Regions from separate parts of the Turicibacter sanguinis genome, predicted to be linked through region 4. Evidence: a T-box and tRNA genes for the amino acid it is inferred to sense, from the RefSeq annotation. Region 4 holds a T-box; the other regions hold tRNA genes.
What was found. A T-box is a leader RNA that pairs with one kind of tRNA and senses whether it is charged. The one in region 4 lies ahead of pheS (phenylalanine--tRNA ligase subunit alpha), so its partner is inferred to be a tRNA-Phe.
Positions count from the first base shown of each region.

Region 1: it has a tRNA-Phe gene. The T-box ahead of pheS (phenylalanine--tRNA ligase subunit alpha) is inferred to sense a tRNA for this amino acid. The anticodon was not compared.
Region 2: it has a tRNA-Phe gene. The T-box ahead of pheS (phenylalanine--tRNA ligase subunit alpha) is inferred to sense a tRNA for this amino acid. The anticodon was not compared.
Region 3: it has a tRNA-Phe gene. The T-box ahead of pheS (phenylalanine--tRNA ligase subunit alpha) is inferred to sense a tRNA for this amino acid. The anticodon was not compared.

Region 1 covers NZ_CP053187.1:101,741-105,006, forward strand. Annotated here, with positions in the region: gene HLK68_RS14770 (potassium transporter TrkG) at 135-374, shown strand; gene HLK68_RS00475 (hypothetical protein) at 771-1,097, opposite strand; tRNA gene HLK68_RS00480 (tRNA-His) at 1,219-1,294, opposite strand; tRNA gene HLK68_RS00485 (tRNA-Trp) at 1,297-1,370, opposite strand; tRNA gene HLK68_RS00490 (tRNA-Thr) at 1,381-1,456, opposite strand; tRNA gene HLK68_RS00495 (tRNA-Glu) at 1,466-1,542, opposite strand; tRNA gene HLK68_RS00500 (tRNA-Asn) at 1,553-1,629, opposite strand; rRNA gene rrf (5S ribosomal RNA) at 1,638-1,746, opposite strand; tRNA gene HLK68_RS00510 (tRNA-Leu) at 1,754-1,842, opposite strand; tRNA gene HLK68_RS00515 (tRNA-Lys) at 1,879-1,954, opposite strand; tRNA gene HLK68_RS00520 (tRNA-Val) at 1,960-2,035, opposite strand; tRNA gene HLK68_RS00525 (tRNA-Phe) at 2,039-2,114, opposite strand; tRNA gene HLK68_RS00530 (tRNA-Asp) at 2,123-2,198, opposite strand; tRNA gene HLK68_RS00535 (tRNA-Met) at 2,202-2,277, opposite strand; tRNA gene HLK68_RS00540 (tRNA-Ser) at 2,295-2,387, opposite strand; tRNA gene HLK68_RS00545 (tRNA-Met) at 2,398-2,474, opposite strand; tRNA gene HLK68_RS00550 (tRNA-Ala) at 2,499-2,574, opposite strand; tRNA gene HLK68_RS00555 (tRNA-Pro) at 2,590-2,666, opposite strand; tRNA gene HLK68_RS00560 (tRNA-Arg) at 2,672-2,748, opposite strand; tRNA gene HLK68_RS00565 (tRNA-Leu) at 2,757-2,845, opposite strand; tRNA gene HLK68_RS00570 (tRNA-Lys) at 2,884-2,959, opposite strand; tRNA gene HLK68_RS00575 (tRNA-Gln) at 2,966-3,040, opposite strand; tRNA gene HLK68_RS00580 (tRNA-Tyr) at 3,050-3,134, opposite strand; tRNA gene HLK68_RS00585 (tRNA-Thr) at 3,138-3,213, opposite strand; tRNA gene HLK68_RS00590 (tRNA-Val) at 3,232-3,266, opposite strand, start outside.
Region 2 covers NZ_CP053187.1:676,828-680,093, forward strand. Annotated here, with positions in the region: gene ahpC (alkyl hydroperoxide reductase subunit C) at 1-306, opposite strand, end outside; tRNA gene HLK68_RS03285 (tRNA-Leu) at 1,190-1,273, opposite strand; tRNA gene HLK68_RS03290 (tRNA-Lys) at 1,283-1,358, opposite strand; tRNA gene HLK68_RS03295 (tRNA-Val) at 1,364-1,439, opposite strand; tRNA gene HLK68_RS03300 (tRNA-Phe) at 1,443-1,518, opposite strand; tRNA gene HLK68_RS03305 (tRNA-Asp) at 1,527-1,602, opposite strand; tRNA gene HLK68_RS03310 (tRNA-Met) at 1,607-1,682, opposite strand; tRNA gene HLK68_RS03315 (tRNA-Ser) at 1,700-1,792, opposite strand; tRNA gene HLK68_RS03320 (tRNA-Ile) at 1,810-1,886, opposite strand; tRNA gene HLK68_RS03325 (tRNA-Met) at 1,909-1,985, opposite strand; tRNA gene HLK68_RS03330 (tRNA-Ala) at 2,011-2,086, opposite strand; tRNA gene HLK68_RS03335 (tRNA-Pro) at 2,102-2,178, opposite strand; tRNA gene HLK68_RS03340 (tRNA-Arg) at 2,185-2,261, opposite strand; tRNA gene HLK68_RS03345 (tRNA-Leu) at 2,270-2,358, opposite strand; tRNA gene HLK68_RS03350 (tRNA-Lys) at 2,400-2,475, opposite strand; tRNA gene HLK68_RS03355 (tRNA-Gln) at 2,482-2,556, opposite strand; tRNA gene HLK68_RS03360 (tRNA-Tyr) at 2,566-2,650, opposite strand; tRNA gene HLK68_RS03365 (tRNA-Thr) at 2,654-2,729, opposite strand; tRNA gene HLK68_RS03370 (tRNA-Val) at 2,748-2,823, opposite strand; tRNA gene HLK68_RS03375 (tRNA-Glu) at 2,851-2,927, opposite strand; tRNA gene HLK68_RS03380 (tRNA-Asn) at 2,938-3,014, opposite strand; rRNA gene rrf (5S ribosomal RNA) at 3,027-3,135, opposite strand; rRNA gene HLK68_RS03390 (23S ribosomal RNA) at 3,191-3,266, opposite strand, start outside.
Region 3 covers NZ_CP053187.1:106,072-109,337, reverse strand. Annotated here, with positions in the region: tRNA gene HLK68_RS00715 (tRNA-Glu) at 253-329, shown strand; tRNA gene HLK68_RS00710 (tRNA-Val) at 357-432, shown strand; tRNA gene HLK68_RS00705 (tRNA-Thr) at 453-528, shown strand; tRNA gene HLK68_RS00700 (tRNA-Tyr) at 532-616, shown strand; tRNA gene HLK68_RS00695 (tRNA-Gln) at 626-700, shown strand; tRNA gene HLK68_RS00690 (tRNA-Lys) at 707-782, shown strand; tRNA gene HLK68_RS00685 (tRNA-Leu) at 821-909, shown strand; tRNA gene HLK68_RS00680 (tRNA-Arg) at 918-994, shown strand; tRNA gene HLK68_RS00675 (tRNA-Pro) at 1,000-1,076, shown strand; tRNA gene HLK68_RS00670 (tRNA-Met) at 1,104-1,180, shown strand; tRNA gene HLK68_RS00665 (tRNA-Ser) at 1,191-1,283, shown strand; tRNA gene HLK68_RS00660 (tRNA-Met) at 1,301-1,376, shown strand; tRNA gene HLK68_RS00655 (tRNA-Asp) at 1,380-1,455, shown strand; tRNA gene HLK68_RS00650 (tRNA-Phe) at 1,464-1,539, shown strand; tRNA gene HLK68_RS00645 (tRNA-Val) at 1,543-1,618, shown strand; tRNA gene HLK68_RS00640 (tRNA-Lys) at 1,624-1,699, shown strand; tRNA gene HLK68_RS00635 (tRNA-Leu) at 1,736-1,824, shown strand; rRNA gene rrf (5S ribosomal RNA) at 1,832-1,940, shown strand; tRNA gene HLK68_RS00625 (tRNA-Asn) at 1,949-2,025, shown strand; tRNA gene HLK68_RS00620 (tRNA-Glu) at 2,036-2,112, shown strand; tRNA gene HLK68_RS00615 (tRNA-Thr) at 2,122-2,197, shown strand; tRNA gene HLK68_RS00610 (tRNA-Trp) at 2,208-2,281, shown strand; tRNA gene HLK68_RS00605 (tRNA-His) at 2,284-2,359, shown strand; gene HLK68_RS00600 (CoA-disulfide reductase) at 2,480-3,266, shown strand, end outside.
Region 4 covers NZ_CP053187.1:1,997,015-2,000,280, reverse strand. Annotated here, with positions in the region: gene pheT (phenylalanine--tRNA ligase subunit beta) at 1-967, opposite strand, end outside; gene pheS (phenylalanine--tRNA ligase subunit alpha) at 999-2,027, opposite strand; T-box leader at 2,074-2,279, opposite strand; gene HLK68_RS09625 (Nif3-like dinuclear metal center hexameric protein) at 2,347-3,266, opposite strand, start outside.

The DNA.
Region 1 (3,266 bases), 1.1 Mb from region 4:
CGTAATATAACATTTTTTTATAATTAAAAGTTAAATCAATCACTAGACTTTATTAAAGAGAAAAATTTAAGCATTTTTTTGCATTAAGTGAAATAAAATTCATGTTTATATTAATCGGAATTTCCACTCCTATCATGATATTCTCTCTCTTAACAACCGTATATCCAACATTAAATGAAACTTTTAGAAACTCACTCTTTCAAATTATTTCAGCCATTTCAACAACTAGCTATGCAACCGTATCCTTTAACGACTGGACTCCATTTGCGCTTTTCTTAATGATAATTCTCATGATTATGAGCGGGGGAGCAGGTTCAACATCCGGTGATATAAAACTCTATCGTATCTTACTTTTATGTAAACAATGTATCTAGAATCTAGAATCTAAAAATGAAATTTAAATCAGAATTTTTTATTAAGGAAGACACACTCCTCAAACCGGAAGGAAAAATATTTTTAGAATCATCTTTCATTATTGAAGCTTCTACCTATGCTTTCGCCTATCTAATTCTCTTACTGATAGGTACTTTCATTTTTTTAGTATAGGGTTATCCACTTCAATCCTCATTATTTGAATTTTCATCAGCACTTAAAACCAATGGACTATCTATCGGTATTACTTCTGCCACAACTCCACCGTCATCTTATGGACTGAGATAATTGGGATGATGTTTGGCCAACTTGAAATCTGGGTGATTGTAATTGCTATTATTAAAATTTTTAGACAAAAGTAAAAGGAGTATATCTACAATATACTCCTTTTACTTGAACTAAATATACTCATTTTCTATTAAATAAACAATCTCAGTCGTTGCAGAATTTGAAAAAAACGATTTTTCTTGTTGTTCAATCAAAACATGACCTGCAAACATCACTATAACTAAAAGAACCATTAAAATACCTAAAAAAATCCATCTAGACCAACTTGATTGATAAGATGGTCTTTTCTTATTACGCTTATTAGAATTTATTTCAATCTCATTATCCGAATCATAGTCAATCAATACTCCTGCTTCTTCCAAGTCCTTTTTATTAAATTCTTCAACAGTTACATCTAAAGCGCAGGAATTGATAGAAATTATCTCACCTTTTTCCATCTTCTATCCCTCCTATACTATTTAGTATATAAAAAATAAGAAAATAGGTGATATAAAAGTAAATCTTTCACTATTTAACTAAATAAAAAAACATCCTTTAAGGATGTTATCTACTAATTTATGGGGCGACTGATGGGAATCGAACCCACGAATGCCGGAGCCACAATCCGGTGCGTTAACCACTTCGCCACAATCGCCATGGCAGGGGTGGCAGGAATCGAACCCACGCTAACGGTTTTGGAGACCGCTGTTCTACCGTTAAACTACACCCCTATTAAATTAATGGTGCCGAAAGCAGGACTTGAACCCGCAACCTACTGATTACAAGTCAGTTGCTCTACCAATTGAGCTATTTCGGCACTAATAAATGGTGACCCGTACGGGATTCGAACCCGTGTATGCATGCGTGAAAGGCATGTGTGTTAAACCGCTTCACCAACGGGCCATTATTATAATGGCGCCCCAACTAGGACTCGAACCTAGGACCCCTTGATTAACAGTCAAGTGCTCTAACCAACTGAGCTATTGAGGCATTGTACAACCTAGCAACGTCCTACTCTCGCACTTGCGTACTACCCTCGGCGCTAAGGAGCTTAACTTCTGTGTTCGGTATGGGAACAGGTGTGACCTCCTTGCCATCATCACTAGATTATATTTGGTGCCTAGGGCCGGAATCGAACCGGCACGGGTGTCACCACCCGCAGGATTTTAAGTCCTGTGCGTCTACCAGTTCCGCCACCCAGGCATTTCATTATTTCAGGCACGCGCCTATTTTCAAAAATGGTGTCCTGCAGAGGACTCGAACCTCTGACCCTCTGATTAAAAGTCAGATGCTCTACCAACTGAGCTAGCAGGACTTTTATGGTGGAGGATGACGGGCTCGAACCGCCGACCCTCTGCTTGTAAGGCAGATGCTCTCCCAGCTGAGCTAATCCTCCAAATGGTGGCTTGGGACGGAATCGAACCGCCGACACAAGGATTTTCAGTCCTTTGCTCTACCGACTGAGCTACCAAGCCTATTTAAATGGCGGTCCAGACGGGAATCGAACCCGCGATCTCCTGCGTGACAGGCAGGCATGTTAACCGCTACACCACTGGACCTTTTGGTTGCGGGGACAGGACTTGAACCTGCGACCTTCGGGTTATGAGCCCGACGAGCTACCAACTGCTCCACCCCGCGATGTTATTTAATTAATATGGCGGAGGAAGAGGGATTCGAACCCCCGCTACGCTCTCACGTACTGTCGGTTTTCAAGACCGATCCCTTCAGCCGGACTTGGGTATTCCTCCACATATTAGTTGGTAGCGGAGGAGGGACTCGAACCCCCAACCTCACGGGTATGAACCGTACGCTCTAGCCAGTTGAGCTACTCCGCCATTTTATTATTTTTTTTATTTAATTGGTGGAGACTAGGGGGATCGAACCCCTGACCTCCTGCGTGCAAGGCAGGCGCTCTCCCAGCTGAGCTAAGTCCCCTGGGTATTTAATTAATGGTCGGGAAGACAGGATTCGAACCTGCGACCCCCTGGTCCCAAACCAGGTGCTCTACCAAGCTGAGCCACTTCCCGTTTTATGGCGCGCCCAAGAGGAGTCGAACCCCTAACCTTTTGATCCGTAGTCAAACGCTCTATCCAATTGAGCTATGGGCGCTATTAAGTTGGTGCCTAGGGCCGGAATCGAACCGGCACGGGTGTCACCACCCGCAGGATTTTAAGTCCTGTGCGTCTACCAGTTCCGCCACCCAGGCATTTATTTATCCATAAATGTTTATTCTTTTTTTTAAAATGGTGTCCTGCAGAGGACTCGAACCTCTGACCCTCTGATTAAAAGTCAGATGCTCTACCAACTGAGCTAGCAGGACTTTTAATGGCTGGGCTAGCTGGATTCGAACCAGCGCATGACGGAGTCAAAGTCCGTTGCCTTACCGCTTGGCTATAGCCCATTTTCAAAATGGTGGTGGGGGACGGATTCGAACCGCCGAACTCGGAGAGAGCGGATTTACAGTCCGCCGCGTTTAGCCACTTCGCTACCCCACCAGATGGTGCCGAAAGCAGGACTTGAACCCGCAACCTACTGATTACAAGTCAGTTGCTCTACCAATTGAGCTATTTCGGCATCTTTTTTATTTAATTATGGTGGAGGATGACGGGCTCGAACCGCCGACCCTC
Region 2 (3,266 bases), 1.3 Mb from region 4:
TCCAGTTGGATCTGCTAACATTGGATATTTGATTTTTGCAATTGTTTCAGAAGCATCAGCCCATGCTTTATGAACGAAGTGAGTATCTGTAGATACAGAATATACTTCACATCCCATTTCTTGGAATTTAGAATAGTTATCTGCTAAATCTCCTAATTCAGTTGGACAAACGAAAGTGAAATCTGCTGGATAGAAGAAGAATACAGACCATTGTCCTTTAATTGTTTCGTTAGTTACTTCTTTGAATTCACCATTGTGATAAGCTTGAACTTTAAAATCTACTACTTGAGTATTGATTAATGACATTGTAATCCCTCCAAATTCATTATAGTAATAATTACTGATATTGTTATTATATATTAAGCAATTTAAAAAGTCAAATATAATGATTAAAATAATAATAATTTTTTAAAATCATATTTATATATCAGTCCAAGATATTAGGGGTTATCGTATCTGTATTAAGTTTCAGGATAATTTTATTTATTCCTGATTTTCAGTAATAAGAAATTTAGTTGATATAAAAAAGACATCATAACGATGTCTTTTCCTAATAACCTTATTATTCAAACTACTAGAAATAATAAACATAAAATATTTATCTAGAATCCATTGCTCATTCTCTCCACCACAATGTGTTTTCCATATATTAACATAGTTAGATTAACTCTCCTATCCTATTACAATGTTATTGATTAAAACCATATTGAAAGAATAAATTTTGATATTTTATTCATATTGTAATAGAAAATTTTTAAATATTAAAAATAAAGATTATTTAAAAGAGTTTAAATTAAATAGGCTCACTAGCTTTATATTTAAAGAAAGTATATCTTATCAATCCATATTCGTCTTAAAAGTCTCTCTTGTTGAAAAGAACTATTACATTTTTTATAAAATATAATATGGTATTACTTTGAAAACTCAAAAAAAATACCAGAGTCAAAATTATGCACCATCATAAAGTCTATCCTACACTCAACAGTTAATCCATTTATAGCTTTTATGAGTCTCAGGATTTCACTTAAAGTCATTCACTGTAAATAGATTATACTTTAACCGACAGCACTATTTAAAAAAGAATAAAAAAAGACTAGTTCTTAATAAAACTAGTCTTTTTTTATATGCTATAGTATTTAATTTTCTAAACAAAAAAAATGATAACCAATTATCATTTTAATCATTAATATGGTGCGGGTGACAGGAGTTGAACCTGCACACCAAAGGTACTAGAGCCTAAATCTAGCGCGTCTGCCAATTCCGCCACACCCGCATCTATAAATGGTGTCCTGCAGAGGACTCGAACCTCTGACCCTCTGATTAAAAGTCAGATGCTCTACCAACTGAGCTAGCAGGACTTTTATGGTGGAGGATGACGGGCTCGAACCGCCGACCCTCTGCTTGTAAGGCAGATGCTCTCCCAGCTGAGCTAATCCTCCAAATGGTGGCTTGGGACGGAATCGAACCGCCGACACAAGGATTTTCAGTCCTTTGCTCTACCGACTGAGCTACCAAGCCTATTCAAATGGCGGTCCAGACGGGAATCGAACCCGCGATCTCCTGCGTGACAGGCAGGCATGTTAACCGCTACACCACTGGACCTTTTTGGTTGCGGGGACAGGACTTGAACCTGCGACCTTCGGGTTATGAGCCCGACGAGCTACCAACTGCTCCACCCCGCGATGTTATTTAATTAATATGGCGGAGGAAGAGGGATTCGAACCCCCGCTACGCTCTCACGTACTGTCGGTTTTCAAGACCGATCCCTTCAGCCGGACTTGGGTATTCCTCCGTATAACTAAAACTAATTGGTGGACCCTGTAGGACTCGAACCTACGACCGATCGGTTATGAGCCGATAGCTCTAACCAACTGAGCTAAGGGTCCGGGTCTTACTATTAATTCTATCTGGTAGCGGAGGAGGGACTCGAACCCCCAACCTCACGGGTATGAACCGTACGCTCTAGCCAGTTGAGCTACTCCGCCATCATGATTATTCTATTTTTAAAATTGGTGGAGACTAGGGGGATCGAACCCCTGACCTCCTGCGTGCAAGGCAGGCGCTCTCCCAGCTGAGCTAAGTCCCCTGGGTATTTAATTAATGGTCGGGAAGACAGGATTCGAACCTGCGACCCCCTGGTCCCAAACCAGGTGCTCTACCAAGCTGAGCCACTTCCCGTTTTTATGGCGCGCCCAAGAGGAGTCGAACCCCTAACCTTTTGATCCGTAGTCAAACGCTCTATCCAATTGAGCTATGGGCGCTATTAAGTTGGTGCCTAGGGCCGGAATCGAACCGGCACGGGTGTCACCACCCGCAGGATTTTAAGTCCTGTGCGTCTACCAGTTCCGCCACCCAGGCATTTATTTATCCATAAATGTTTATTCTTTTTTTCAAAAAAATGGTGTCCTGCAGAGGACTCGAACCTCTGACCCTCTGATTAAAAGTCAGATGCTCTACCAACTGAGCTAGCAGGACTTTTAATGGCTGGGCTAGCTGGATTCGAACCAGCGCATGACGGAGTCAAAGTCCGTTGCCTTACCGCTTGGCTATAGCCCATTTTCAAAGTGGTGGTGGGGGACGGATTCGAACCGCCGAACTCGGAGAGAGCGGATTTACAGTCCGCCGCGTTTAGCCACTTCGCTACCCCACCAGATGGTGCCGAAAGCAGGACTTGAACCCGCAACCTACTGATTACAAGTCAGTTGCTCTACCAATTGAGCTATTTCGGCATCTTTTTTATTTAATTATGGTGGAGGATGACGGGCTCGAACCGCCGACCCTCTGCTTGTAAGGCAGATGCTCTCCCAGCTGAGCTAATCCTCCATGCAGATATTTCTATCTAATTTTAAATGGTGACCCGTACGGGATTCGAACCCGTGTATGCATGCGTGAAAGGCATGTGTGTTAAACCGCTTCACCAACGGGCCATTATTATAATGGCGCCCCAACTAGGACTCGAACCTAGGACCCCTTGATTAACAGTCAAGTGCTCTAACCAACTGAGCTATTGAGGCTGGTTTATGGTGGCCCAGCAACGTCCTACTCTCGCACTTGCGTACTACCCTCGGCGCTAAGGAGCTTAACTTCTGTGTTCGGTATGGGAACAGGTGTGCCCTCCTTGCCATCGTCACTAGACCTTTTGGAGATTCTTTCGTTAATCTTCCAAAACTAGATATCTTCTTCAGTTTCTTTGGTTAAGTCCTCGATCGATTAGTATCAGTCCGCTCCATGTGTCACCACACTTCCACTTCTGACCTATCTACCTT
Region 3 (3,266 bases), 1.1 Mb from region 4:
AATAAAAGGTAATGAATTGAAAAACTTTTTTCAAAAAAGATTTGACAAGAAACGACAAACTTGGTATTATATAGAAGTTCGTTTCTGGTAAATAAAACGAACTAACAAAGAATTTTAAAAAGTATTTGACAAAAGAGATGTTGGTTGATAAAATAATCGAGTAACTTCTTGAAAAAAACTTTTTTCAAAAAAACTCTTGACGAAAACAAGTTGAGATGATAGAATAACGAAGTCGCAAAACGGAAAATAAAAGGCCCGTTGGTGAAGCGGTTTAACACACATGCCTTTCACGCATGCATACACGGGTTCGAATCCCGTACGGGTCACCATTTAAAATTAGATAGAAATATCTGCATGGAGGATTAGCTCAGCTGGGAGAGCATCTGCCTTACAAGCAGAGGGTCGGCGGTTCGAGCCCGTCATCCTCCACCATAATTAAATAAAAAAAAGATGCCGAAATAGCTCAATTGGTAGAGCAACTGACTTGTAATCAGTAGGTTGCGGGTTCAAGTCCTGCTTTCGGCACCATCTGGTGGGGTAGCGAAGTGGCTAAACGCGGCGGACTGTAAATCCGCTCTCTCCGAGTTCGGCGGTTCGAATCCGTCCCCCACCACCATTTTGAAAATGGGCTATAGCCAAGCGGTAAGGCAACGGACTTTGACTCCGTCATGCGCTGGTTCGAATCCAGCTAGCCCAGCCATTAAAAGTCCTGCTAGCTCAGTTGGTAGAGCATCTGACTTTTAATCAGAGGGTCAGAGGTTCGAGTCCTCTGCAGGACACCATTTTAAAAAAAAGAATAAACATTTATGGATAAATAAATGCCTGGGTGGCGGAACTGGTAGACGCACAGGACTTAAAATCCTGCGGGTGGTGACACCCGTGCCGGTTCGATTCCGGCCCTAGGCACCAACTTAATAGCGCCCATAGCTCAATTGGATAGAGCGTTTGACTACGGATCAAAAGGTTAGGGGTTCGACTCCTCTTGGGCGCGCCATAAAACGGGAAGTGGCTCAGCTTGGTAGAGCACCTGGTTTGGGACCAGGGGGTCGCAGGTTCGAATCCTGTCTTCCCGACCATTAATCAAATAAAAAAAATAATAAAATGGCGGAGTAGCTCAACTGGCTAGAGCGTACGGTTCATACCCGTGAGGTTGGGGGTTCGAGTCCCTCCTCCGCTACCAACTAATATGTGGAGGAATACCCAAGTCCGGCTGAAGGGATCGGTCTTGAAAACCGACAGTACGTGAGAGCGTAGCGGGGGTTCGAATCCCTCTTCCTCCGCCATATTAATTAAATAACATCGCGGGGTGGAGCAGTTGGTAGCTCGTCGGGCTCATAACCCGAAGGTCGCAGGTTCAAGTCCTGTCCCCGCAACCAAAAGGTCCAGTGGTGTAGCGGTTAACATGCCTGCCTGTCACGCAGGAGATCGCGGGTTCGATTCCCGTCTGGACCGCCATTTAAATAGGCTTGGTAGCTCAGTCGGTAGAGCAAAGGACTGAAAATCCTTGTGTCGGCGGTTCGATTCCGTCCCAAGCCACCATTTGGAGGATTAGCTCAGCTGGGAGAGCATCTGCCTTACAAGCAGAGGGTCGGCGGTTCGAGCCCGTCATCCTCCACCATAAAAGTCCTGCTAGCTCAGTTGGTAGAGCATCTGACTTTTAATCAGAGGGTCAGAGGTTCGAGTCCTCTGCAGGACACCATTTTTGAAAATAGGCGCGTGCCTGAAATAATGAAATGCCTGGGTGGCGGAACTGGTAGACGCACAGGACTTAAAATCCTGCGGGTGGTGACACCCGTGCCGGTTCGATTCCGGCCCTAGGCACCAAATATAATCTAGTGATGATGGCAAGGAGGTCACACCTGTTCCCATACCGAACACAGAAGTTAAGCTCCTTAGCGCCGAGGGTAGTACGCAAGTGCGAGAGTAGGACGTTGCTAGGTTGTACAATGCCTCAATAGCTCAGTTGGTTAGAGCACTTGACTGTTAATCAAGGGGTCCTAGGTTCGAGTCCTAGTTGGGGCGCCATTATAATAATGGCCCGTTGGTGAAGCGGTTTAACACACATGCCTTTCACGCATGCATACACGGGTTCGAATCCCGTACGGGTCACCATTTATTAGTGCCGAAATAGCTCAATTGGTAGAGCAACTGACTTGTAATCAGTAGGTTGCGGGTTCAAGTCCTGCTTTCGGCACCATTAATTTAATAGGGGTGTAGTTTAACGGTAGAACAGCGGTCTCCAAAACCGTTAGCGTGGGTTCGATTCCTGCCACCCCTGCCATGGCGATTGTGGCGAAGTGGTTAACGCACCGGATTGTGGCTCCGGCATTCGTGGGTTCGATTCCCATCAGTCGCCCCATAAATTAGTAGATAACATCCTTAAAGGATGTTTTTTTTATGCTTGGCATTATTTATATATATTATGAGAAAATTTGATATAATATAAGATAATGTAAGGTAATTTTAAGGAGGTTATATGATGAAGGTTGTTATTATTGGTGGTGTTGCAGCTGGAATGAGTGCTGCTGCAAAATTAAAGCGTTCAAATAAAGATGCAAGTATAACAGTATATGAAAAATCAAAACATGTTTCATTTGGAGCATGTGGTTTACCTTATTTTGTCGGAAATTTCTTTGAAGATTCTCAAAATATGATTGCAAGAACAGTAGAGCAATTCAATTCCTCAGGAATTTCTGTTCATCCAGAACATGAAGTATTAAAAGTAGATGTAGATAATAAAGTTGTAACTGTAAAAAATTTAACAACAAATGAAGTGTTTGACGATTACTATGATCGATTAATGGTTGCAACAGGAGCAAGTGCCATTATCCCTCCAATTCAAAATGTAAATCTTAAACATGTTTACACTTTAAAAAGCATGGAAGACGGTCATGATTTAAAACAAGCAATGCAAAATTCTGATTTAAATCGTGTTGCGATTGTAGGAGCAGGGTTTATTGGGCTTGAGGTTGTTGAAGCGGCTAAGCAATATGGAAAAGAAGTTCATGTTTTCCAATTAAATGATCGTGTTCTGGTTGATACTTTTGATAAAGAAATAACAGATATTCTAGAAGAAGAGCTAAGAGCTCACAATGTTCATCTGCATTTAGCTCAAACAGTTACAGCTTTAGAAGGTCAAGAATATGTAACTAAAATTCAAACTAAAGATGAAAGTTATGATGTCGATATTGTTGTCTTAACTGCTGGTGTACGACCGAATACTGAATTTTTAGTAGATACAGGAATTAAAATGCTCCGTAATGGTG
Region 4 (3,266 bases):
CGGCAATCGCAATTGGCGTTTTTCCGTCTGTAATGATGATATCTCCTTCAACCAATTCACGGTCTTGACCGTCTAACGTTTTAATTGTTTCACCATTAACAGCTTCACGTACAACAATTTCTTTTGACGTAATCGTCTCATAATCAAATGCATGTAATGGTTGTCCCATTTCTAACATGACGAAGTTTGTGACATCGACTACGTTATTTTTCGGACGCATCCCTGCTGCGATTAACATCGCTTGTAACCATTGTGGAGATTCCTTAATTTCAACATTTTTCACCACGCGTGTTAAATAAGCTGGTGATTTTTCTGTGTTAGATGTTACTTTGATTAAATCTTTAGCTGCTTCTGCTACTTCGTTAACAGAAACCTCTTCAAATTTAACCTCACGTGATAAAATAGCTCCAACTTCGTAAGCCACTCCATACATAGATAAACAATCCATACGGTTAGGTGTTAATCCTAATTCAATAACCGTATCATTGAATTTTAAATATTCTAATGCATCCATTCCAACCGGTGCATCATCCGCACAAACGAAGATTCCTTCAGCATAAGCTGTTGGAACTAATTTTTGCTCAATTCCTAATTCTTTTAATGAACAGCACATTCCGTTTGATTCTTCACCGCGTAATTTAGAACGTTTAATTTTGAAGTTTCCTGGTAAAACAGCTCCTGGTTTAGCGACAATAATTTTTTGTCCCGCAGCTACGTTTTTCGCTCCACAAACGATTTGAAGAACCCCTTCTTCTCCTCCAACATCTACTTGGCAAACCGATAATTTATCGGCATTTGGATGTTGAACACGTTCTAAAACATGACCAATAACAATATTTGTTGCATCTGATAAGATGTTTACTGATTCTACTTCGATTCCTGTGCGTGTAATACGCTCTGCTAATTCTTTTGGATCAATATCGCTAATATTGACATATTGATTTAACCAATTTACTGAAACTAACATGTTATAGCCTCCAATTCCTATTAAAAATGTCTTATTTAAATTGATTGATAAATCTTAAATCATTTGTATAGAAGTTACGGATATCTTCAATTCCGTATTTAAGCATTGCAATACGTTCTGCTCCAATACCAAAGGCAAATCCTTGATATACTTTTGAGTCAAATCCAGACATTTCTAATACGTTTGGATGAACCATACCTGCTCCTAAAATTTCAATCCATCCTGTACCTTTACAAATGTTACATCCACATCCACCACATTTTGAGCATGTTACGTCCACTTCAACTGATGGTTCAGTGAATGGGAAGAATGATGGGCGTAAACGGATTTCGCGATCTTGACCAAACATTTGACGTGCAAGTTCAAGTAATGTTCCTTTTAAATCAGCCATTGTTACATCAGTATCAACTACTAATCCTTCAATTTGTGTAAATTGATGTGAGTGAGTCGCATCATCATCATCACGACGGTATACTTTACCTGGACAGATAATTTTAATTGGACCTTTTCCTTTCGCTGCTTCTAAAACGCGTGCTTGAACAGGTGATGTATGCGTACGTAATAATGATTCTTCTGTAATATAGAATGAATCTTGCATATCACGAGCTGGATGACCTTTAGGTAAGTTTAAAAGTTCGAAGTTATAATGATCCCATTCAACTTCTGGTCCTTCTTCTACCGTATATCCCATTGAAATAAATAATGATTCTAATTCATTTGTCACCGCCTGTAATGGGTGCGTTACTCCAATGTTTACTGTACGACCTGGTAATGTCACGTCGATCGTTTCATTTGCTAATTTTTGTTGAATCGCTAAAGCCTCTAACTCTTCTTTTTTTGTTTCAATCGCTGCTGAGATTGCATTTTTTACTTCATTTGAAACAGCTCCTGCACTTTTACGTTCTTCAGGTTGCATATCTTTCATATTTTTCATTACTTCTTGGATTGGACCTTTTTTACCAAGATATTTAACACGAAGATCATTTAACTCTTTTAAATCCGTCGTATTTGATACTTCATTAATTGCTTCGATTTGTAACTCTTTTAATCGATTTAGCATGACGATTCCTCCAAACTTATTTTTTAAAAATAAAAAAACGTCCTTAAAAAAGGACGTTTCACACGCGGTACCACCTTTATTGACAAATCATTGACTTGTCCACTCAAAACAGATAACGGGGAGTTCCCGGGTGTGATTAGCACCACTCATAAGGTGAATTCATGAGCTATCTCTATAAGAATACTTTCAGTCTACGATATTCTCTCCCTGAATAGCTAGTCCTCACTACTATGCCTCATTCAACGTTTTTTTATTTTTTCTTAGTTCTATTATATACATTGAACCTAAAAAAGACAATATTTTATGTGATTTATTCATTTTAAACAAATTGGAAGGGTTCCGTACTAATCACGGATGCAGTTGCAATCTCTCCAAACAACTCATTTAAAATAGCAGCAACGTGCTCTTTCATTACATACTCTGCATGGTGACCAACATCTAAGACATTTAAGCCCCTATCCTGTGCATCTTGAGCATCGTGGAATCCAACATCACCTGTAATAAATAAATCTACTTTTTTCGCTTTGACAGGTCCGATATAACTTGCCCCACTACCACCAATGATAGCGACTGTTTTAATGGTTTTATCTAGTGACCCGACAAAACGTGCATTTTCAATCTTTAATGACTTTTTGACGTGTTTAATATAATCAACAGCTTTTAAAGGGGTCGGAACTTGTCCCATACGTCCCAGTCCATACTGAGCATCAGGCATCGTCACATTTAAGGCATAGACATCATACGCCATTTCCTCATATGGATGGACCGATTTAATTTTTGCAATGGCGCTTCCAACTAAAGCGGTCGGAATAACCCCTTCTAATTTTACTTCTTCAATCAATTCTACTTCATTTACATTTCCTAAAAACGGTTGACTTCCATCAAGCGGTTTAAATGAACCAATTCCCGTACTCGCAAAGGTACAATGAGAATAATTTCCGATTTGCCCAACACCCGCTTCTGACATCACTTGACGAATCGAATCACTGTGAGTAGCTGGTGTATAGATGACTAATTTAGAATATTCTTCACGTTTGGTTGGAATTAACGGTTGAATATTTTCTAAACCGATGGTTTGAGCTAAACAATCATTCATCCCATTTTTCGCAATATCAAAATTAGTATGCATCGCATAAACACAAATATCATGTTTAATACAAAGTTCAACAATTTTTCCTTTTGGCGTATTGGTATTAATATTCGCTAAAGGACGAAAAATGAATGGATGATGAGCAACAA